Regions from separate parts of the Mesorhizobium sp. B2-5-7 genome, predicted to be linked through region 3. Evidence: predicted binding sites of a transcription regulator. Region 3 holds the regulator's gene; each other region holds the start of a gene.
What was found. The regulator PhoB, encoded in region 3, activates phosphate uptake and scavenging genes when phosphate is short. The targets are predictions, from matches to a motif close to TGTCATNNANCTGTCAT.
Positions count from the first base shown of each region.

Region 1: phnC (phosphonate ABC transporter ATP-binding protein) is a predicted target of PhoB. The motif match lies at 4,115-4,131, and genes of this name have one in related genera.
Region 2: FJ543_RS26985 (ceramide glucosyltransferase) is a predicted target of PhoB. The motif match lies at 4,545-4,561, and genes of this name have one in related genera.

Region 1 covers NZ_VFUO01000002.1:740,756-747,766, forward strand. The annotation lists gene phnE (phosphonate ABC transporter, permease protein PhnE) at 1-1,139, opposite strand, end outside; gene phnE (phosphonate ABC transporter, permease protein PhnE) at 1,143-2,099, opposite strand; gene phnD (phosphonate ABC transporter substrate-binding protein) at 2,159-3,067, opposite strand; gene phnC (phosphonate ABC transporter ATP-binding protein) at 3,179-4,036, opposite strand; gene FJ543_RS11090 (DUF1868 domain-containing protein) at 4,167-4,877, opposite strand; gene FJ543_RS11095 (DapH/DapD/GlmU-related protein) at 4,964-5,602, opposite strand; gene phnL (phosphonate C-P lyase system protein PhnL) at 5,599-6,306, opposite strand; gene phnK (phosphonate C-P lyase system protein PhnK) at 6,353-7,011, opposite strand, start outside.
Region 2 covers NZ_VFUO01000007.1:175,803-182,813, forward strand. The annotation lists gene araD1 (AraD1 family protein) at 1-544, shown strand, start outside; gene FJ543_RS26975 (2'-deoxycytidine 5'-triphosphate deaminase) at 686-1,780, opposite strand; SAM riboswitch at 1,939-2,016, shown strand; gene FJ543_RS26980 (O-succinylhomoserine sulfhydrylase) at 2,073-3,263, shown strand; gene FJ543_RS26985 (ceramide glucosyltransferase) at 3,294-4,445, opposite strand; gene apaG (Co2+/Mg2+ efflux protein ApaG) at 4,665-5,057, shown strand; gene FJ543_RS26995 (Hsp33 family molecular chaperone) at 5,132-6,163, opposite strand; gene argF (ornithine carbamoyltransferase) at 6,311-7,011, opposite strand, start outside.
Region 3 covers NZ_VFUO01000002.1:449,035-456,045, forward strand. The annotation lists gene pstA (phosphate ABC transporter permease PstA) at 1-378, shown strand, start outside; gene pstB (phosphate ABC transporter ATP-binding protein PstB) at 375-1,178, shown strand; gene phoU (phosphate signaling complex protein PhoU) at 1,204-1,911, shown strand; gene phoB (phosphate regulon transcriptional regulator PhoB) at 1,931-2,620, shown strand; gene FJ543_RS09665 (ROK family protein) at 2,623-3,858, opposite strand; gene xylF (D-xylose ABC transporter substrate-binding protein) at 4,123-5,163, shown strand; gene FJ543_RS09675 (sugar ABC transporter permease) at 5,373-6,725, shown strand; gene FJ543_RS09680 (ATP-binding cassette domain-containing protein) at 6,736-7,011, shown strand, end outside.

The DNA of each region.
Region 1 (7,011 bases), 290 kb from region 3:
CACTGGTAGAGCGTCTGGCTGATGAAGACCGGGATCACTTCGGGCATCACGCCGTAGCGCTGCACCAGGATGCCGTTGGCGCCGGTCGAGAGCACGCCTTCGCGCGGCTTGTCGTCGATGTTCTCCAGGCCTTCCGAATAGACTTTGCCGAGGGTGCCGATCTCGGTGAAGAAAATCGCTGCACTTCCCGCCAGCGGGCCGGGGCCGAAGGCGCGGGTGAAGAACAGCGCCCAGATCAGCATGTCGACCGAGCGCATGAAGTCGAAGAAGCGCTTGAGCACTTGGCCGAGCATGCCACTCGGCGTGATGTTGCGCGCCGCGAAGAAGGCAAGGGGGAAGGCGACGATGCCGCCGAGCAGCGTGCCGAGGAAGGCCATGACAATGGTCTGCAGGAGCTTCGTCCAGACATCGCCGTGCTGCCACTGGGCGTTGTTCCAGACGTTGTCGCCGGCAAGAGCAAGGTTGGTGGTACCTGGTTTCAGCTCTGGTCCCGAGACGATCAGCGAGATCACTTCCCGCGCTGATTTGCCGAAGAAGGGCGAGCGCGTGTCGAAAACGAAGTTCGCCCAGCCGAGGAAGCGCTTGCGCACCTTGACGCGGTCGACAGTGACGCGCACCTCGCCGACGAAGCCCATCTTGGCCACCACCTCGTCGTCATGGGCGGTGATCCAGTCCGGTACGGCACCCGTGACCACCGGCTTGCCGCTGGTCAGCGAAACAGGCACGGTCTGGCCGTTGGCGACGATCGTCGCCTGCGTCTTGTCGAAGGTGACGGATTTTGCCGGCCCGTCGATCAGCACGGTGAAGGTGCCGTCCGGATTCCTGGCCACCCAGTCGGGATTCGGGTTGTCGCCCAGCGCGGAAAAGCGCGGGTATTTGGGCGTGATCTCCGGCTGGTCGAGACGGAATTCCGGCTGCAGATCGTAGCTGATCCATTGTGTCAGGAAGAGCGGCAGGCGCTCCCAGTGCGATTCCCGCAGCACCTGCGGCAGGCTGAAGAACCACAAGGCATAGATCAGATAGAGGAGAGTGCCGACGAACAGCAGGAGCGGACCGAAGCGCTTGTATGCCGGGCGCCGGAACACCTGCGGGTGGCGCGCCTCGATCGACAGCATCTCCTCAGCGGTCATGGTCGCCATGATTTACGCCCCCATCATGAAGGCTTGTTCGCCGACCAGCTTGCGACGAAGCCAGGCGGAAAACTGGTCGATGATGAAGATGGTGGTGAACAGGAGCAGCACCAGTGCCAGCGTCTTGGCGCCGAAGCCGCGCGAGATGGAGAGCTTCAGCTCTTCGCCGATGCCGCCGCCGCCAACGGCGCCGATGATGGTCGAGACGCGGACGTTGATCTCCACGCGCAGCAGCGTGTACGACATGAAGTTGGGCAACACCTGCGGCAGGCCGGCAAAGCGAACCCGCTCGAGCCAGTTGGCGCCGACCGCGCGCAGGCCTTCCTCGGCTCGCATGTCGATGTTCTCGTTGATCTCGTAGAACAGCTTGCCGAGTGCGCCGATGGAATGCAGGCCGATGGCGATGATGGCGGCGATCGGACCGGTCGAGACGATGGCCGCGAACAGCCCGGCGATGACGATCTCCGGAAAGGCACGCAGCAATTCCATGAAGCGCTTGACCACCAGCCTCAGTGCCGGATGAGGCGTCAGGTTGCGCGCCGCGATGAAGGAAAAGGGCACGGCGAAGACAAAGCCGATGAAGGTCGAGACCAGCGCCACGTTCACGGTGGTCAGCATCAGCTCGACATATTCGGGGATGTAGAAACCGTCCCAGACGTAGACGCGGCCGAGCGGGAAGTTGAATTCCTGGGTGCCGGTATCATGCGGCGAGGCAATGTCGAACAGCGCCCGCCAGACGTCGTTCCAGTCCTTGGGGACCAGCCAGCTCAGGAAATCCAGAATATGCGGCAGCCGGTCGAAGAAGTGCCCGGCGTTGGCTTCGTCGGCGAACCACATGCTGGAAAGCATCGCGGCAAGCAGCAGGCCGACGCCCAGCACGGTATAGAACCGGCGCAGCGACGTCTGGCGTCGCCAGGCATCGGCCATCTCGTGGGTGGCGCCGGAGGGGGCTGTCACGGAAAGGGTCATGATCGGAGATGCAAAAAGGGCGGTACTTGATGAGGTACCGCCCTTTTGCAATTTCGCCGTTAGCCGCCGATGGCTGCCTTACGGGCTTCGACGATGACGCTGTAGAAGTCCGGCTTCACCGGAACGTAGCCGGTGAAATCGCCGCCTTCGACGCCTTCGAAGCAAGCCTTGTCCTTCTTGGGCAGGTCGGTGAAGAAGGCCGCCAGCTTGGCGGTCATGTCGTCGCCGATCGCGGTGCGCACGACAAGCGGGCCGTTCGGGATCAGGCCCGAGCGCCAGACTTCGACGAAGTCGTTAGGGTCGACGGCGCCCTTGGCGACTTCCTTGTGGAAGGTGCCGGAGGTGTAGCCGTTCTTGAAGTCGCCGATGCCCGAGGAATCGTCGACCGCGACATCTACCTTACCGTCACGCACGGCCAGAACGTTGTTTTCGTGGCCGCCATTGAACTGGGTCGAAGCGAAGTAGGTTTCGTTCGAGGCGCCGGTGGTCTTCGGAATCTGGGTCAGCGGGATCAGGTAGCCGGAGGTCGAATCCGGATCGGCATAGCCGAGCTTCTTGCCCTTGGCTGACTTGATGTCGGTGATCCCCGACGTCTTCAGCGCCAGCCCGATCGAATAGTAGCCGGTGGAGCCGTCGGTCTGCTTGGTGGTGAGGATCGGGGTAACCGCCTTCGGATCCTTGAGATAGACGCTGGCGTAGCCGGAAGCGCCGAGTTCGGCGAAATCGAGCGTGCCGCCGAGCAGGCCCTGGATGACGCCGTCATAGTCGGCGGCGGGGAACAGCGAAACCTTCTCGAAGCCAAACTCTGCCTTCAGGTGATCGGCCAGGCACTGGTAGTTGCGCAGCCGGTCGGTTTCGTTTTCACCGCCGAGAATGCCGACGCGAAATTCCTTCATGTCGGCGGCATGGACCATGCTGGTGGCCATGGCGAGCACCGAAACGGCACCGAAAACCATCTTCCTGAACATTGATATCTCTCCTGTAAGTTCCGGCCCCGCGCCGGCAGCGTTCTTGATCTTGACAAGTGCCCTTGACGCGGACGGACGATCCAGGCTGCTCGCTATTGGCCCTTACTGGGCTCAGTATCCCGGGAATGCGGGCTCGAGCGGTCCGGCGGATGCGGCGATCTTCTGCTTGAAGGCAACACTGGTGGAGGTAATGACCTCCGATATCTCGCCGCCATTGCTGTCGGCTCCATAGACAAGACGCACGGCTTGGCGGTCGAGCTCTTCGGGCGGCCCGTCGAAGACGACCTTGCCGCCGGCCATGCCAATGATGCGGTTGCAATAGGTGCGGGCGGTATCGAGCGTATGCAGATTGGTGACAACGGTGATGCCTTCGCGCAGATTGATGTCCTGCAGAGAATCCATCACCACCTTGGCGTTGAGCGGGTCGAGCGAGGCGATCGGCTCGTCGGCGAGGATCACCCTGGGCTGCTGCATCATGGCGCGGGCGATGGCGACGCGCTGCTGCTGGCCGCCCGACAGCGTGCCGGCGGGCTGAAGTGCGGTGCGGGCGATGTCGAGCCGCTCGAGCGCGGCGACCGCCTCGGCGCACTCGGCGCGCGAAAACATGCCGAGAAGATTGGACAGGGTCGAACGGTGGTTCAGTTTGCCGAGCAGCACGTTGGTCAGCACGTCGAGGCGCGGCACCAGGTTGAACTGCTGGAAGATCATGGCGCAGTCGCGCTGCCAGCGCCGCAGCGGCGAGCCGCGCAGCCGGGAGACCTCGGCGCCGTCAAAAAAAATCGACCCCTGGCTGGGGTCGACAAGACGGTTGATCATGCGAAGAAGAGTGGATTTGCCTGCACCCGAACGACCGATGACACCGACCATCTGCCCTTGCGGGATCGAGATGTTCACGTCGCTGACTGCGGTGTTCTTGCCAAATCGTCGGCTGACGCCGCGGATTTCGAGCGTGGCAGAGTTTGCTGACATGGGCTGGTTCCAGTCCGGTCCATATTGATCGTCAGGCATTCGCCTAACGCAACCTCATGAACCTGCCGTGTCGCGATGATGTCAGTTTTGTTACGCTCCACAGGCGCGGCGACTGGCGCCTTGCGGGCGATCAGCCGAGCACCAGCAATTCCTCGAAATGCTTCATGTCGCGGAACGCGCAGAAGGCGGGAGCCTTGATCTCGATCACCGGCGCCTGGCGCGCGAAAAGCGCCAGGCAATCGTCAAACAGCGCCTGCCACCCGGCGGCCCTATCATCATCAAAGCGCTGGATCTGATAGGCGAAGGTGATGTGGAAGACGTAGGTGTCGTGATCGGGATGCCGGTAGCCGAACGGCACCGCGAGCGCATCGCGCCATGCACGCATGATGCGCGCATCCTCGTCGGTCGCGCCGGCAACGGTGAGGCCGGTCGGCAGGACCTCGGCCACCTTGATGTTGAAAGGGCCGAAGCCCTGGAACCCCTTCAGGCGCTCCAGATAGAGGCGGGTCATGGCGTCGGTGCTGGTGTCGAGCGGCACGTCCCGCGGCCAGAAGGGCAGGCGACGGCGATATTCGATTATGCCCTGGAAAAGGGTCATGTGCAGGCTGGAAACCGGCGTGAAGGCGAGGCGGTCGGCATCAGGCATTGCCAGCATCTTCTCGCGGACGGCCAACACCACCGCTTCCGAAGGCGAGCCGCTGACCAGATGGCTGACGACGGTGTTGCCCGGCTCGAGGAGGAAGTTGCCTGACGCGTCGTAGCGCGTGCCGAGATGCGCCGGCGACGCCGGATCGGAGCCGGCAAAGAATCCGGCGAGCGAGGGTCTGACAGTGTCGAGCATGGCGATCTCCTTCAAGGAGATCGCGTCCTGTCCGAGTCCTGTGTCAAGGGTATGAACAAGCCGGCGATATGACGATGATGTGAGGGCTATGCCTCTTTGCCCGATGCCCGTTCTTCGTGTTTCTCCAAAAACGCTTCGGCCGTCAGCTCCCGAAAATCATCGAGCGCGGCGCGCAGCCTCGCGTGATCCCAATCCCACCAGGCAAGCGCCTGGTAGCGCTCGGCGGTGCGGCGGTCGAAGCGCTCGCGGATCGGTTTTGCCGGCACGCCGGCGACGATCGTGTAGGGCGCGACGTCCTTCGAGACGACCGCGCCGGCGCCAACGGCGGCGCCGTCGCCGACGGTGACGCCGGGCAGGACGGTCGAGCCGTGGCCGAGCCAGGTGTCGTGGCCGATGATGACGCGCTTGGCGCGGCGCTCGGCGAAGAATTCGCTCTCATGCTCGGCGTCGTCCCAATAGTCGGAGGCGCGGTAGGTGAAGTGGTGCAGCGTCGGCCGCCAGGTCGGGTGGTTGGTGGCGTTGAGGCGCACGCTGGCGGCGATGTTGGCAAATTTGCCGATCGTCGCGCACCAGACCGCGCAGTCCTGCATCATGTAGGAATAGTCGCCGAGCTCGCTTTCCGAAACCCGGCTGCGGTCGGCGATCTCGGTCCAGCGGCCGAGTGTCGAGTTGTGCACCTCCGCCGTCGGGTGAACCAGCGGCGTCTCCGATAGCTTCCTGGTCATGCGGCGATTTTTCCCGGAGCGAAGGCGGTGACGTCGATGATGCGGTCGGCCACCGCCTCGCGCACATCGTGATCGTGGAAGATGCCGAGCAGGGCGACGCCCGCCGCCTTTTTGGCGGCGATGAGTTCGATCACCACGTCGCGGTTCGTCGCATCGAGCGATGCGGTCGGCTCGTCGAGCAGCAGGATGGGGTGCTCAGTGATGAAGCCGCGCGCGATGTTGACACGCTGCTGCTCGCCACCCGAGAAGGTTGCCGGCGGCAGCATCCAGAGTTTTTCCGGCAGGTTGAGCTGGGCCAGCAACGCGCGTGCCTTGGCTCGGGCTGCCTCGCGCTCCTCACCGCGTTCAACCAGTGGCTCAGCGACGACGTCGAGAGCCGAGACGCGCGGCACGGTGCGCAGGAACTGGCTGACATAGCCGATCGTTTGCCGGCGTACGGCAAGCACGGTGCGCGGGCTGGCATGGGCGAGGTCGATCAGTCCGTCCTCGTGCCTGACGATGATCTGGCCTTCGTCGACGGCGTAGTTGCCGTAGAGCATCTTCAGGATCGAACTCTTGCCGGCGCCGGACGGACCACCGAGCACGGTGCATTCGCCCGCCTTGATCGAGAACGAGACACCCGCGACGACAGGGAGTTTGATGCCGTCGCGCAGATGCATGGTGAAGCTTTTGGCAACGTCGGAAACAACGAGTGGGGTCGGCATCAGAAAGTTCTCCAATCGTTGATCGTCGGCGGGACACGCGCCATCATCACACCTGCAAAATCGAGGATACGAGCAATTGCGTGTAGGGCGCGCGCGGGTCGTCGAGGACGCGGTCGGTGAGGCCGCTTTCGACGACGCGGCCATCCTTCATCACCATCATGCGCTGCGACAGAAGCCGCGCCACCGCGAGGTCGTGGGTGACGACGATCGCGGCAAGGCCGAGATCGGTGACAAGGCCGCGCAACAGGTCGAGCAGGCGGGCCTGCACCGAGACGTCGAGGCCACCTGTAGGCTCATCCATGAACACCAGCCTTGGCCCGGTGACGAGATTGCGGGCGATCTGCAGCCGCTGACGCATGCCGCCGGAAAAGGCGCGCGGTTCGTCGTCGATGCGGTCTTCCTCGATCTCGACGCGCGACAGCCAGTCGACCGCGGTGGCGCGGATCTTGCCGTAGTGGCGGTCGCCGACCGCCATCAGCCGTTCGCCGACATTGGCGCCGGCCGAGACCGTCATGCGCAGGCCGTCGGCTGGGTTCTGATGGACAAAGCCCCAGTCGGTGCGCATCAGGAAGCGGCGCTCGGCCTCGCTCATGCGGTAGAGCTCGCGGAACTGGCCGTCGCGCATGCGGTAGCTGGCGGTGCCGGAGGAAGGCAGCAGCCGCGTCGACAGGCAGTTGAGGAGCGTCGTCTTGCCGGAGCCGGACT
Region 2 (7,011 bases), on a different contig from region 3:
CGCGCCTGGCGCGGCGCTCATGTCACCGGCCTTTGCCAAGGATGCCGGCGAGGAACCCGAGGTCGCCGGAATCTATGTCATCGGCGACGACGGCGCGCCATTCCGCGTCGGTTTCACCTTGTCGAACGAATTCTCGGACCATGTGACCGAGCGCGTCAACTATCTCTTCCTCGCCCATTCCAAGCTGCGCAATGCCTCCTTCGGCCCGGAGATCCTGATCGGAGACCTGCCTTCGGACATCCGCGGCACGTCGCGCATCCTGCGCGACGGCAAGGCATTGTGGGAAAAGCCCTTCCTGTCGGGTGAAACGAACATGTCCCACACCATCGCCAATCTCGAACACCACCACTTCAAATATTCGGCCTTCCGCCAGCCTGGCGACGTGCATGTGCATATGTTCGGCACCGCGACGCTATCCTTCGCCGACGGCATCAAGACGGAAGCCGGCGACGTGTTCGAGATCGAGGCCGGGGATTTCGGACTGCCGCTGCGCAACCCGCTCGAGATCGAAAAGCCGGTGAAGGTGTCGGTGAAGGCGCTTTGAAGCCATGAGCGCGTGATTCCCCTCTCGTGGGGAATGGCTGGCAAGCCAGAGCGGGGCGCTGTCCCGCCGATCTAGCAATAGGTTTCCGTCACGTCCCTGCCGGGCATCTCTCCCACAAGAGCGAGGTCGGCAGCTTCAACCTTAGCGCACGGCGCGGAAATGCTTCGACAGCTTCAGGCCCTGCGCCTGGTAGTTCGAGCCGAGATCGGTGCCGTAGAGCGCCTGCGGTCGCTTCAGCATATGCTCGTAGACCAGCCGGCCGACGATCTGGCCGTGGTCGAGGATGAACGGCACTTCGTGGCTGCGCACTTCGAGCACCGCCCGGCTGCCGGTGCCGCCGGCCGCCGAATGGCCGAAACCCGGATCGAAAAAGCCGGCATAATGGACACGAAACTCGCCGACCAGCGGATCGAACGGCGTCATCTCGGCGGCGTAGAGCGGCGGCACATGCACCGCCTCCTGGCTGACGAGGATGTAGAATTCGTCGGGATCGAGCACCAGTTCGCCGGCGCGGCTCTTGTGGATCGGCTCCCAGAAGTCGAGGACATCCTGCGCGGCGCGCTTGTCGACATCGACGAGGCCGGTGTGGTGCTTGCCGCGATAGCCGACCAACCCATCCTTGTCGCCATTGAGGTCGATCGACAGCGCGATGCCGCCGCCGGAAATGTTCGGCGGCTCCGTGGCGACCAGCATCTCGGCACGATGCAGCTCATGCAACTCGGCTTCCGAGAGCAGCGCGTTGCCGGTGCGAAAGCGGATTTGAGACAGGCGCGAACCCGTGCGCGCGATGATCGGAAAGGTGCGCGGGCTGACCTCGAGATAGAGCGGACCGTTGTAGCCGGCGGCGATCTTATCGAACTCGTGGCCCCGATCGGTCATGACGCGGGTGAAGATGTCGAGCCGCCCGGTCGAGCTCTTCGGATTGGCCGAGGCCGAAATGTCAGCCGGCAGGGCCAGACTTTCGAGCAGCGGCACAATATAGACGCAGCCGGTTTCGAGGACCGCGCCTTCGGTCAGACTGATCTCGTGCAGTTGCAGCCGATCGAGCTTTTCCGACACCTTGTGGTTGGGACCGGGCAGGAACGAGGCGCGAACCCGCCAGGCCCTTTCGCCCAATCTGAGATCAAGGCTTGCCGGCTGGATCTGGTCGGCATCGAGCGCGCGCGGCGACTTCAGCGCGCCGGACCGGAACAGCGCCGAAATGTCCTGATCGGGAAGAATGCCTGTCTGCCGCAAAGTCTGGCTCCGCCCCAAGACTGGTCTCTTTCGTTGCAGGTTCTTGTTTGTTGCAGGATCTTGCCGCAAAACCGCCGGGCACTTCTGCGGAACCTGCCTTGGTACAAACGTCTTAATGAAGCCGGCAATTGACGCAAGCGTGGCGCGGGTCTAAAGGGTCGTTATCCCGTGGTGATTTGGCCGGTCGGCTTGCAGCCACGTTAAACAAGTCGCTAAAGGACCGTCGGGCCGCAAGGCCGTATGGACCGGTTGCGACTTTCGCGGCCGGTTTTTTTGTGTCTGGAACAAAGCTATGAGCACCAAGAAGCGCAACTGGAAACCTCAGACGGCACTCGTGCATGGCGGAACCCTGCGTTCCGGCTTCGGCGAAACCTCCGAGGCGATGTACCTGACCCAGGGTTATGTCTATCAGACGGCGCAGGCCGCCGAGGCCCGCTTCAAGGGCGAAGAGCCTGGTTTCATCTATTCGCGCTACGCCAACCCGACCGTCGACATGTTCGAAAAGCGCATGTGCGCGCTTGAAGGCGCCGAAGACGCGCGCGCCACGGCGTCGGGCATGGCGGCGGTGACGGCTGCCCTTCTGTGCAGCGTCAAGGCCGGCGACCACATCGTGGCCGCGCGCGCGCTGTTCGGCTCCTGCCGCTGGGTGGTCGAGACGCTGGCGCCGCGCTATGGCATCGAGGCGACCTTGGTCGACGGCACCGAGATCGCCAATTGGGAAAAGGCGGTCAGGCCGAACACCAAGCTGTTCTTCCTGGAAAGTCCGACCAACCCGACGCTCGAGGTCGTCGACATCGCCGCCGTCGCCTCGCTTGCTAATTCGATCGGCGCGCGGCTGGTCGTCGACAATGTTTTTGCCACGCCGCTGCAACAGAAGCCGTTGCAGCTTGGTGCGCACATCGTCGTCTACTCGGCCACCAAGCACATTGACGGCCAGGGCCGCTGCCTGGGCGGCGTCATCCTGTCGGACAAGAAGTGGATTGACGAGAACCTGCACGACTATTTCCGCCACACCGGTCCCAGCCTGTCGCCGTTCAACGCCTGGACGCTGCTGAAGGGCCTGGAAACCTTGCCGCTGCGCGTGCGCCAGCAGACCGAGAGCGCCGGCAGGATCGCCGACTTCCTGGCCGGGCAGCCGCAGATCGCCCGCGTCATCTATCCCGGCCGCGCCGACCACCCGCAGGCCGATATCGTCAAGAAGCAGATGTCGGGTGGCTCGACGCTGATCTGCCTCGACGTCAAGGGCGGCAAGCCGGCGGCCTTCGCCCTGCAGAACGCCCTCGACATCGTGCTGATCTCGAACAATCTGGGCGATGCCAAGAGCCTGATCACCCATCCGGCGACGACCACCCACAAGAACCTCAGCGATGAGGCCCGCGCCGAACTCGGCATCGGGCCCGGTACGCTCAGGCTGTCGGTCGGCCTGGAGGATACGGACGATCTGCTGGAAGATATCGCGCAAGCCTTGAAGGCCACCAAATAGGTTTCGTCCAGGCAGCGTCGTCAGCAGCGATCAGGCGCTCGACGGCGTCTCCTCCAGTTCCGCCGTCTTGGTGCGGATGGTCATGGCGTTGCCGCGCCAGTCGACGGCGCCGCCGAGCCAGCCGCGCGCCCAGATGGCCGGGAGCATGACGTCCCGCGCGACCGTCGCCGTGATCATGCGCGTCGAGACGTGCCAACCCTTGGCCAAGGCCAGAGCGCATTCCGGAAGATAGAATGCCGTCAGCACGGCAATCGCGGTTGCCCAGAGGCTGACGCCGGCGCTCGCCGCGGCAATCAGCGCAAGAGCCAGCGGGACTGCCGCACCAGTCAGGATCTCGGGTGCGAAGAACAGCGGGAAGGTGACGCGGCGCAGGCGCGCCCAGCGGGCCTGGCGCGACCAGATTTCGCCAAACGTGCGCTGGCCGAGGGGCTGCTCGAAGGGCGCCGTAACGAGGTTGACACGCAGGCCGAGGCCGTTCACCAGCTTGGTTGCGGCGGCGTCCTCGGCGATCTCGGCGGCCAGCGCGCGTATGCCGCCATTGGCGTCCAGCATCGGCTTGTTCCACAGCATGCTCTTGCCCTGGGCGAAGCCGAGGCCGAGCGCCGCACCGGCATACTGCCAGCGGGCCTGCAATGTGTTGAGGAAGGCGCATTCGACGTCGGCCCAGAAACCATCTGGCCTGGAGCCGATCGGCGTCGAGCAGACAAGGCCGGTACCGTGCTGCCACGCCGCCATCATGTGCTCGACATAGTCCCGAGGCATCAGAACGTTGGAATCGGCAAGAATGACCCAGTCGTGGCGCGCCGCTTCCCAGCCTTTGACGCAATTGTTGAGCTTTGGATTGGCACTGACACGATCGTCGCCGATCAACAGCCGGGCCGGCACCTGCGGAAACCGGGCAATCGCCCTGTTTATCAGTTTCACCACCGGGTCGTCGGCATGGGCGACGCAGAAGATCAGTTCGTAGCGCGGCCAGTCGAGCGCGAAGGCGCGTTCCAGCGTCTCATGTGTGAATGGCTCGACGCCGCGCGACGGGACGACAATCGACACCGCCGGCGATCTGCCCGCCGGCGGGGCAATCGTGGTGCGCCGTTTCAGCTGTGAAGCGGCAAGCAGGATGCTGGCAGCGTTTGAGAGGATGAGTGCGGTCGAAAGCGAGGCGGATATGAGAGTGAGTTCCATCGAGATCTGGTCACTCCGGAAGTCGGCCCGCGTCGCGGCCGTTTTCAACAGTTCGACAGAGGGCCGAGTCGCCCGGTTCGCGCACACCACCATTGTCGTGTGTCACTTAAATGACATTCTTTGCCGGCACCTGCGTTTCAATCCCAGGCGCGACAAGACGCGCACGTTGACCTGCTCACCGCGAGCGTCGAAAGTCGTCGGATTGTTTTGGAGCCGCTCATGTACCGCGCCGTGACGCGCAACATCGAAGTGCAGGTCAGGCCGTTCTATATGGAGGATCGTTCAGATCCCCAGGAGAACCGCTACGTCTGGGGCTATCAGATAACGATCGACAACCAGTCTGACGAGTTCGTGCAGCTTCTGTCGCGCTATTGGCACATCACCGATGGTGCCGGCCGGGTCGAGGAGGTCCGCGGGCCGGGCGTTGTCGGCGACCAGCCGGAACTCAATCCCGGCGACAGCTATCAGTACACGTCCGGCTGCCCGCTCTCGACACCCTCCGGGATCATGGTCGGACGCTACACGATGCGCAACAAGCGCGGCGAGACGTTCGACATCGCCATCCCGGCCTTCTCGCTCGATCTGCCGGGGACAAGGCGCACGGTGAACTGAGGGCCGACGGTCGCGTCGCCCCTCATCCGCCCTTCGGGCACCTTCTCCCCGCAGAACGGAGAGAAGGAAAGGCTTTACTGAGCCGCAAACTCGGCTGGATCGAAGTCGTACTGCGTCGAGCAGAATTCGCAGGCGACATGGATGCCGCCATCCTCGGTGCTGTCCTTGATCTCCTGCGCTGAGAAGCCTTCGAGGATGCCACGGATCTTGTCGCGGGAGCATGAGCACTGGTCGGCCACGGGAACGCCGCCGAAGACGCGCACGCCATGCTCATGGAACAGACGATAGAGCAGCCGCTCGGCGCCGATGGTCGGGTCGATCAATTCGGTCGGCTCGATGGTGCCGAGCAAGGCCAGGAGTTCCTGCCAGGAATTATCGGCCGGATCGTGGACTCCCTCGCGCGGATCGCCGTCCCCACCCGGCAGGTCCGGAATGCGCATGCGCTCGGGCGATTGCGGCAGGAACTGCGCCAGGATGCCGCCGGCGCGCCATTGCTCGCGCGCGCCGCCGATCCCGGGCGTCAGCAGCTTGGCGACCGAGAGCCTGATATCGGTCGGGATCTGTTCCGACTGACGGAAATAGGTGCGCGCCGCGTCTTCCAGCGTTTCGCCGTCGAGCTGGACGATGCCTTGGTAGCGCTGAGTATGGGCGCCCTGGTCGATGGTCAGCGCCAGCACGCCGCTGCCAAGCAGCGTCTGCTGGGACGTCTCGCCTGCCGCGACCAGTGCTTCGAGCCGATCCGCATCGAAGCGTGCATAGGCACGCAGTGCCGAGGGCGTGGAGAAGTCCGCGACCAGCATGTCGACAGGCCCGTCGGTGCGGGTCTGCAGGATGAACTTGCCTTCGAATTTGAGCGAGGTGCCGAGCAGAACGGTCAGCACACAGGCTTCCGCCAGCAGGCGGGCGACCGGCTCGGGATAATCGTGGCGGCCAAGGATGGCGTCGAGCATCGGCCCAAGCTGGACCGTGCGGCCGCGCACGTCGAGCGGACCGACCTCGAAGGGAACGACGTGATCGTCGCCGGCGTAGCCGAACTCGCCGAGTTTGGGGTGATGTTCAGTCACTTGATGGCTTTCCAACATGACAAAGCTCCAGGGCGCGGCCATGCGGCCCTGGTGGGCACATGCGTCCAAACGCGCTTGATTTGCGTGATGCGGCGCAGATAGGCATCGCGCCGCCGCAGATCAAGCGCCTGGGCATTTCAGGCGCCTGGGCATTTCGGGCGTCCAAGACACTTCAAGCCCCAAGACACTTCAAGCACCGAGGCACCAGGCAAGCACTGCCTTCTGGGCATGGAGCCGGTTCTCGGCCTCGTCGAAGACCACCGAATGCGGCCCGTCGATGACCTCGTCGGTCACTTCCTCGCCGCGATGGGCCGGCAGGCAGTGCATGAACAATGCATCCGGCTTGGCCTTGGCCATCAGCGCCGCGTTGACCTGATAGGGCGAGAAGACATTGTGCCCGCGAGCACGGTGTTCCTGTCCCATCGATACCCAGCAATCGGTGACGATGCAGTCGGCCTGGTCGACGGCTTCCTCGGGCGAGCGGGTGAAATGCAGCTTGCCGCCATGCGCCTTGGACCAGTCGATATGCTTCTGCGCCGGTTCGCTGCCTTCGGGCACGGCGACGTTGAGATTGAATCGGAACCGTGCCGAGGCCTCGAGCAGCGAGTGCAGCACATTGTTGCCGTCGCCGGTCCAGGCAATCGTCTTGCCGGCCACCGGACCGCGGTGCTCCTCGAAAGTCATGATGTCGGCCATCAGCTGGCAAGGGTGGGTGTCGTCGGTCAGCCCGTTGATCACCGGAACGGTAGCATTCTCGGTCAGCTCCAGCAGCCGCTCATGCGAGGTGGTGCGGATCATGATCGCATCGACGTAGCGGGACAGCACCTTGGCGGTGTCGGCGATCGTCTCGGAGCGGCCGAGCTGCATCTCGGTGCCGGTCAGCATGATGG
Region 3 (7,011 bases):
ACCGAGGACATGCTCAACCTTGTGCCGAACGCTTTGCGCGAGGCCGGCACGGCGATTGGCGCGCCGCGCTGGGTGGTGATCCGTTCGGTGGCCTACCGCGCGGCGATGTCCGGCATCGTCACCGGCATATTGTTGGCCATTGCCCGCATTTCCGGCGAGACCGCGCCACTTCTTTTCACGGCGCTGAACAACCAGTTCTGGTCGAGCAACCTCAACGCGCCGATGGCCAGCCTGCCGGTCACCATTTTCCAGTTCGCTCTCAGCCCCTACGAGGAATGGCAGCAACTGGCCTGGACCGGCGCACTCATAATCACATTGACGGTTCTCGCGCTCAGCATCTTTGCGCGCAGCCTGACCGGACGCAGAGAGGACAAATGAGCCAGATGTTGTCTCCAGACATGACGATTGCCGCCGAGGCAGCCGCCAAGGCGAAGATCGAGGTCAAGAACCTCAATTTCTACTACGGCCAGTCGAAGGCGCTGAAGGACATCACCTTGTCGCTGCCCGAGCGCAGCGTGACGGCCTTCATCGGACCGTCGGGTTGCGGAAAGTCGACGCTGCTGCGCGTCTTCAACCGCATCTACGAGCTCTACCCCAAGCAGACCGCCGAGGGTCAGGTGCTGCTCGACGGCCAGAACGTTCTCGACCGCTCGCAGGACCTCAACCTGTTGCGCACCAAGATCGGCATGGTGTTCCAGAAGCCGACGCCGTTCCCGATGTCGATCTATGAGAATATCGCCTTCGGCGTCAGGCTCTATGAGAAGATCGGCAAGGCCGAGATGGACGGCCGTGTCGAGCAGGCGTTGAAACGCGCCGCGCTGTGGAACGAGGTCAAGGACAAGCTCAATGCCAGCGGCCTCAGCCTGTCGGGCGGCCAGCAGCAGCGGCTTTGCATCGCCCGCACCGTGGCGGTCAAACCGGAGGTCATCCTGCTCGACGAGCCGGCCTCGGCGCTCGACCCATTGTCGACCGCCAAGATCGAGGAATTGATCGACGAGTTGCAGGCCGACTACACGATCGTCATCGTCACCCACAACATGCAGCAGGCCGCGCGCGTGTCGAAGCAGACGGCTTTCATGTATCTGGGCGAGCTGGTCGAATTCGACAAAACCGAGAAGATCTTCACGTCGCCTCGCGAGAAGCGCACGCAGGACTACATCACCGGCCGCTTCGGCTGATCTCACGCATACGAGGACCAGGATCATGGCCGAACACACAGTCGCAGCCTTCGACGAGGATCTCGGACAGATCAGCAAGCTGATCAGCGACATGGGCGATCTCGCCGGCACGATGGTCGGCGGCGCCACCAAGGCGCTGCTGAATTCCGACAACGCGCTGGCACAGCGCGTCGTCTCCGACGACGCCATCATGGACGCGCGCCAGCGCGAACTCGATGATCGCGCCATCACCCTGATCGCCAAGCGCCAGCCGATGGCCGACGATCTGCGTCATGTCGTCGGCTCGATCCGCATGGCGGGCGATCTCGAACGCATCGGCGACCTTGCCAAGAACATCGCCAAGCGCGTCGGCTCGGTCGGCCTCACCGCCACGCCGCGCGACTTGTCGCATTCCATCGACTCCATGGCGCAGCTGGTGCTGATCCAGGTGCAGGGCGTCGTCGAGGAATATGCGGCCGGCGATGCCGCCGCCCTCGCCAAGCTCAGGAATGACGACGAACGCATCGACGTCAAATACACTTCGGTCTTCCGCGAACTCCTGACCTACATGATGGAGGATCCCCGCAACATCACGGCTTGCACGCATCTTTTGTTCTGCGCCAAGAATCTCGAACGCATCGGCGACCATGTGACCAACATCGCCGAGAATGCGTATTATGTGCTGACCGGCACGCAACTGCCCGCCAACCGTCCGAAGCAGGACGAGACGGCGATGTCGGTGCCGGCGGCTTGACGGCAGGGATGATCGATCGATGATCGCGCCACGCATCATGGTGGTGGAGGACGAGGAGCCGCTGGGCGTGCTCCTCCGCTACAACCTGGAGTCCGAGGGTTACCAGGTCGAGGTGGTGACACGCGGCGACGAAGCCGAGATACGCCTCCAGGAAAACGTGCCCGACCTGCTGGTGCTCGACTGGATGGTGCCGGCGGTTTCCGGCATCGAACTCTGTCGGCGCCTGCGCATGCGGCCCGAGACGGAGCGATTGCCGATCATCATGCTGACGGCGCGCGGCGAGGAGAGCGATCGCGTGCGCGGCCTCTCGACCGGCGCCGACGACTATCTGGTCAAGCCGTTCTCGACGCCGGAATTCATGGCCCGGGTCAAGGCGCTGCTGCGCCGCGCCAAACCGGAAGTGCTGTCCAGCGTGCTCAAGGTCGGCGACATCGTGCTCGACCGCGAATCGCACCGGGTCTATCGCAAGAAGAGCGAGATCCGGCTCGGACCGACCGAGTTCAGGCTGCTCGAATTCATGATGCGCCATCCCGGCCGCGTGTTCTCGCGCAGCCAGTTGCTCGACAATGTCTGGGGCGAGACGATCTACATCGACGAGCGCACCGTGGATGTGCATGTCGGCCGCCTGCGCAAGGCGGTCAACAATGGCCGCATGCCCGATGTGATACGCACCATCCGTGGCGCGGGCTACGCAATCCGCGAGGATTGAGATCAGGCCACGTTCTTGCCGGATCTCACCTGCACGCCCGGCGCGAAGATCTCCTGGTCGACGAAGGTGAGCGCGCGCATGGCGCAGCCCTCGCGGATCAGCGGCAATTCGTTCGGCTCTGTATCGAAGGAAATCGACGTCGAATGCTGGCCGCCGGCGGTCTGGGCGATGGCCTCACGCAAGGCCGGCTCGATCAGATCGAAGGCGGCGGCGCTGACGCCGACCATCGCAACCGGCGCCGGATCGATCAGCGCGAACAAGCTGCCAAGGCCATAGCCCAGCGCCTCGCCGGCCTTGCGATAGGCCTCGCGCTCCGGTCCGTCTCTTTCGCGCGCCGTGGCCGCCAATGCGCGCATGTCGGCGTCGCTGACGTCGACCGGTTTGGCGTCCTCACCCATCTGTCCTGCATTACGCCAGATGGCATAGTTGCCGGCATAGGCCTCGACGCAGCCGCGCCGCCCGCAGCGGCAGAGCGCGCCGCCGGGGCGATGGATCATGTGGCCGAACTCGCCGCCTGAGGAATGGGTGCCGGTGAACAGCTCGCCCTTCAGCACCAGGCCCATGCCGATGCCGTGCGAGAGCAGGATGGCGATGAAGTCGTCGCGGTAGCGCTCGGGGTCGCGCCAGCGCAGCGCCACAGCCATCATGTTGCAGTCGTTCTCCATGGTGGCGGGGATGCCGAATTCGGCTTCGAGTATATCGGCGAAGGCAATGTCCGTCTGCGGCGTGATCGGCGACCACAGCATGGCGCGCGCCTCGGTGTCGGTGATGCCCTGGATCGCCAGCGCGATGCGGGCAATGCTGGCGACATCGAGGTCGGGATCCTCGAGGCGGCGCCGGACGATGGCCACGCATTCGCCGATCAGCGCCTCGCGCGACATGGTCAGCGTGTCCAGCCGGCGCTGCTCCTCCGATATCACCTGGCCGGCGTAGTCGATGACGGCGACGGAGAGGAAATTCAGCGACAGCACCAGGGTCATGACCGCCGCGGCCTCGGGGTTGAGACAAAGGCCCACCTGCGGCCGGCCGCGTTTCAGTGAGCCGGCCTCGTTCGGCTTGCCTTCGCTCAGGATACCTTCGCCGATCAGGTCGGCTGATATCGCCGATATGGTCGAGTGGCTGAGGGCGGTAGTAGCGGCGATCTCGGTGCGCGAGGGCTGGCCACCCCGGCGCACGGCTCCAATCACCATTGCGCGGTTGCGCCGGCGCAGATCGTCGTGGCGGATTCCGACCGACATCATTCCCTCCCCGTCGCCGCGGTTCTTGACGCCCCCTCGAACACCTCCGGCAACGGGTCGAATACTGGCAGAAGCGGCTGGGGCTGTCATTTATTTATTGCGGGGCTCGAAAAAAGGCTTCCGGCACCTCAAAATCCGTCAGAATCAATGTTGACAGTGCTCAGGCGATGGATCAGTGTTTTTTCGAGGCTCGAAAAAATAGGGCCTTTGTGCCGGCCTTAGGGCCAGTTTGGTCGCGCCACACGCGGGCGCAGGGAGGATATCATGAAGAGATTCACAGTCGCCGTTCTGGCGGGTGTCGCCATGTCGCTGACGCTGGCGTCGGTCGCGCAGGCGAAGGGCAAGGTCATCGGCGTGTCGTGGTCCAACTTCCAGGAGGAGCGCTGGAAGACCGACGAGGCGGCCATGAAGAAGGCGATCGAGGCCGCGGGCGACAAGTACATTTCCGCCGATGCGCAGTCCAATCCCGGCAAGCAGCTGACCGATGTCGAGAGCCTGATTTCGCAGGGTGCCAATTCGCTGATCATCCTGGCGCAGGACGCGTCGGCCATCGGCCCGGCGGTACAGAAGGCGCTCGACGAGGGCATTCCGGTCGTCGGCTATGACCGGCTGATCGAGAACAAGGACGTCTTCTACCTGACCTTCGACAACAAGGAAGTTGGCCGCATGCAGGCCCGCGAAGTGTTCAAGGTGAAGCCTGAGGGCAATTACGTCTTCATCAAGGGCTCCGGCGCCGATCCGAATGCCGACTTCCTGTTCTCGGGCTCGATGGAAGTGCTGAAGGCGGCCATAGACAGCGGCAAGATCAAGAATGTCGGCGAAGCCTATACGGACGGCTGGCTGCCCGCCAACGCCCAGAAGAACATGGAACAGTTCCTCACCGCCAACGACAACAAGGTCGACGCCGTGGTCGCCGCCAATGACGGCACCGCCGGCGGCGTCGTCGCGGCGCTGACGGCGCAGGGGCTCGCCGGCACCGTGCCGGTCTCCGGCCAGGACGGCGACCACGCCGCGCTCAACCGCATCGCGCTCGGCACCCAGACCGTATCCGTGTGGAAGGACGCGCGCGAACTCGGCAAGAACGCCGCCGAGATCGCCTCGCAACTCGCCGACGGCAAGAAGATGACCGACATCGCCGGCGTGAAGGACTTCACGACGCCTGGCGGCAACACCGTCAAGTCGCTGTTCCTGACCCCGGTGGCCATCACCAAGGACAATCTCAACCTCGTCATCGACGCCGGCTGGATCAAGAAGGACGAAGTCTGCACGGGCGTTGCCGCGGGCAGCGTCGCGGCCTGCAACTGAGCTTGATCGCCTGAACAGCCGGAAGCGCCGCGGCGTTCCAATTTCCTTGTTTTCGCAATTCCGGACGAAAAACCGCTACGCACTTTTCCTGGAATTGCTTCCAAGCCGCGGCGTTTTCCCGACAAGATTTGTGTTTCCGCCGCTGGCGGCTAACTTCTGGGCTCTGGTCCGGCATCCGCGTCAGGCGGCAAGCCGCTGGGAGGACATCCATGACCGACACGACCGCAACCTCGCAGGCCGATACGGCGCGTGCGTCGGAACTCGGCGCGGTCGCGCGTTTCCTGAAGGCGACCGAGATCGACACCCGCATGCTCGGCATGATCGGCGCGCTGCTGCTGATCTGGGTCGCGCTGCATGTGATTTCGAGCCTGCGTCTCGGCGTCAATCCGCTGGATTTCGACAGCCGCACGTTCCTCACGCCACGCAATCTGTGGAACCTGTCGGTGCAGACGTCCGCGGTCGCCATCATGGCCTGCGGCATGGTGCTGGTCATCGTCATGCGCAACATCGACCTGTCCGTCGGTTCCGCCGAGGGCTTGATCGGCATGGTCATGGGCTTTGCGCAGGTACATTTCCTGGTTCGGTTCGTGGGACTTGAACTCGGCAACCCATGGATCTGGGTCCTGGCACTGGTCATCGGTCTGGCGCTCGGGCTTTTGATCGGCGCCTTCCAGGGCTTCGTCATCGCCTATCTCGAAGTGCCGGCCTTCATCGTCACGCTGGGTGGCCTGCTGGTCTGGCGCGGCGCCGCCTGGTGGGTCACGTCAGGCCAGACGGTGGCACCGCTCGACGCCACTTTCCAGCTGATGGGCGGCGGACCGGCCGGATCGATCGGCGCCACCTGGAGCTGGATCGTGGGTATCGTCGCGTGCCTGGCCGTCGTGTTCGCGCTGTTCAACGGGCGGGTCCAGCGCAAGCGCTTCCGCTTCCCGCTGCGGCCAATCTGGGCCGAGACGCTGCTCGGCGTCATCACCTGCGCCGTCATCATGGGCGCGGTCTGGCTGGCCAACTCCTATCCATGGCCGATCGGGATCGTGAACCGGTACGCGGCCGCCAACAACATCACCGTGCCGGAGGGCGGGCTGTTCATCGCCCACGGCATCGCCATACCGGTGCTGATGGCGGTCGCCGTCGGTCTGGTCATGACCTTCATCACCAACCGCACCCGTTTCGGCCGTTATGTCTTTGCCATCGGCGGCAATCCGGAAGCGGCCAATCTCGCCGGCATCAACACGCGCTGGATCACGATGAAGGTGTTCATGATCATGGGCGTGCTGGCCACGATCGCCGCCGCCATTTCGTCGGCCCGGCAGAACTCGTCCACCAATGTGCTGGGAACATTGGATGAGCTGCTCGTCATTGCCGCGGCCGTCATCGGCGGCACCTCGCTTGCTGGCGGCTCGGGAACCATCATCGGCGCCATGCTCGGTGCATTGCTGATGCAGTCGCTGCAGTCGGGCATGGTGCTGCTCGGTGTCGATTCGCCGTTGCAGAGCATCGTCGTCGGCGCCGTGCTGGTCATCGCGGTCTGGCTCGACACCGTCTATCGCAAGCGGGTTTAGGGAAACGACCATGGCTGACAAAACCGCTCCCGTAACGGCCCTCACAACTGCGCCCACTGGCACGCCGCTGGTCGACATGCGCAACATCTCGATCGCCTTCGGCGGCATCCGCGCCGTCGACGACGCCTCGATCGATCTTTTCCCCGGCGAGGTCGTGGCGCTGCTCGGCCACAACGGCGCCGGCAAGTCGACGCTGATCAAGATCCTGTCCGGCGCCTACAAGCGCGATGCGGGGCAGATCTTCGTCAATGGCGAGGAGGCAGCGATCTCCAACCCGCGCGACGCC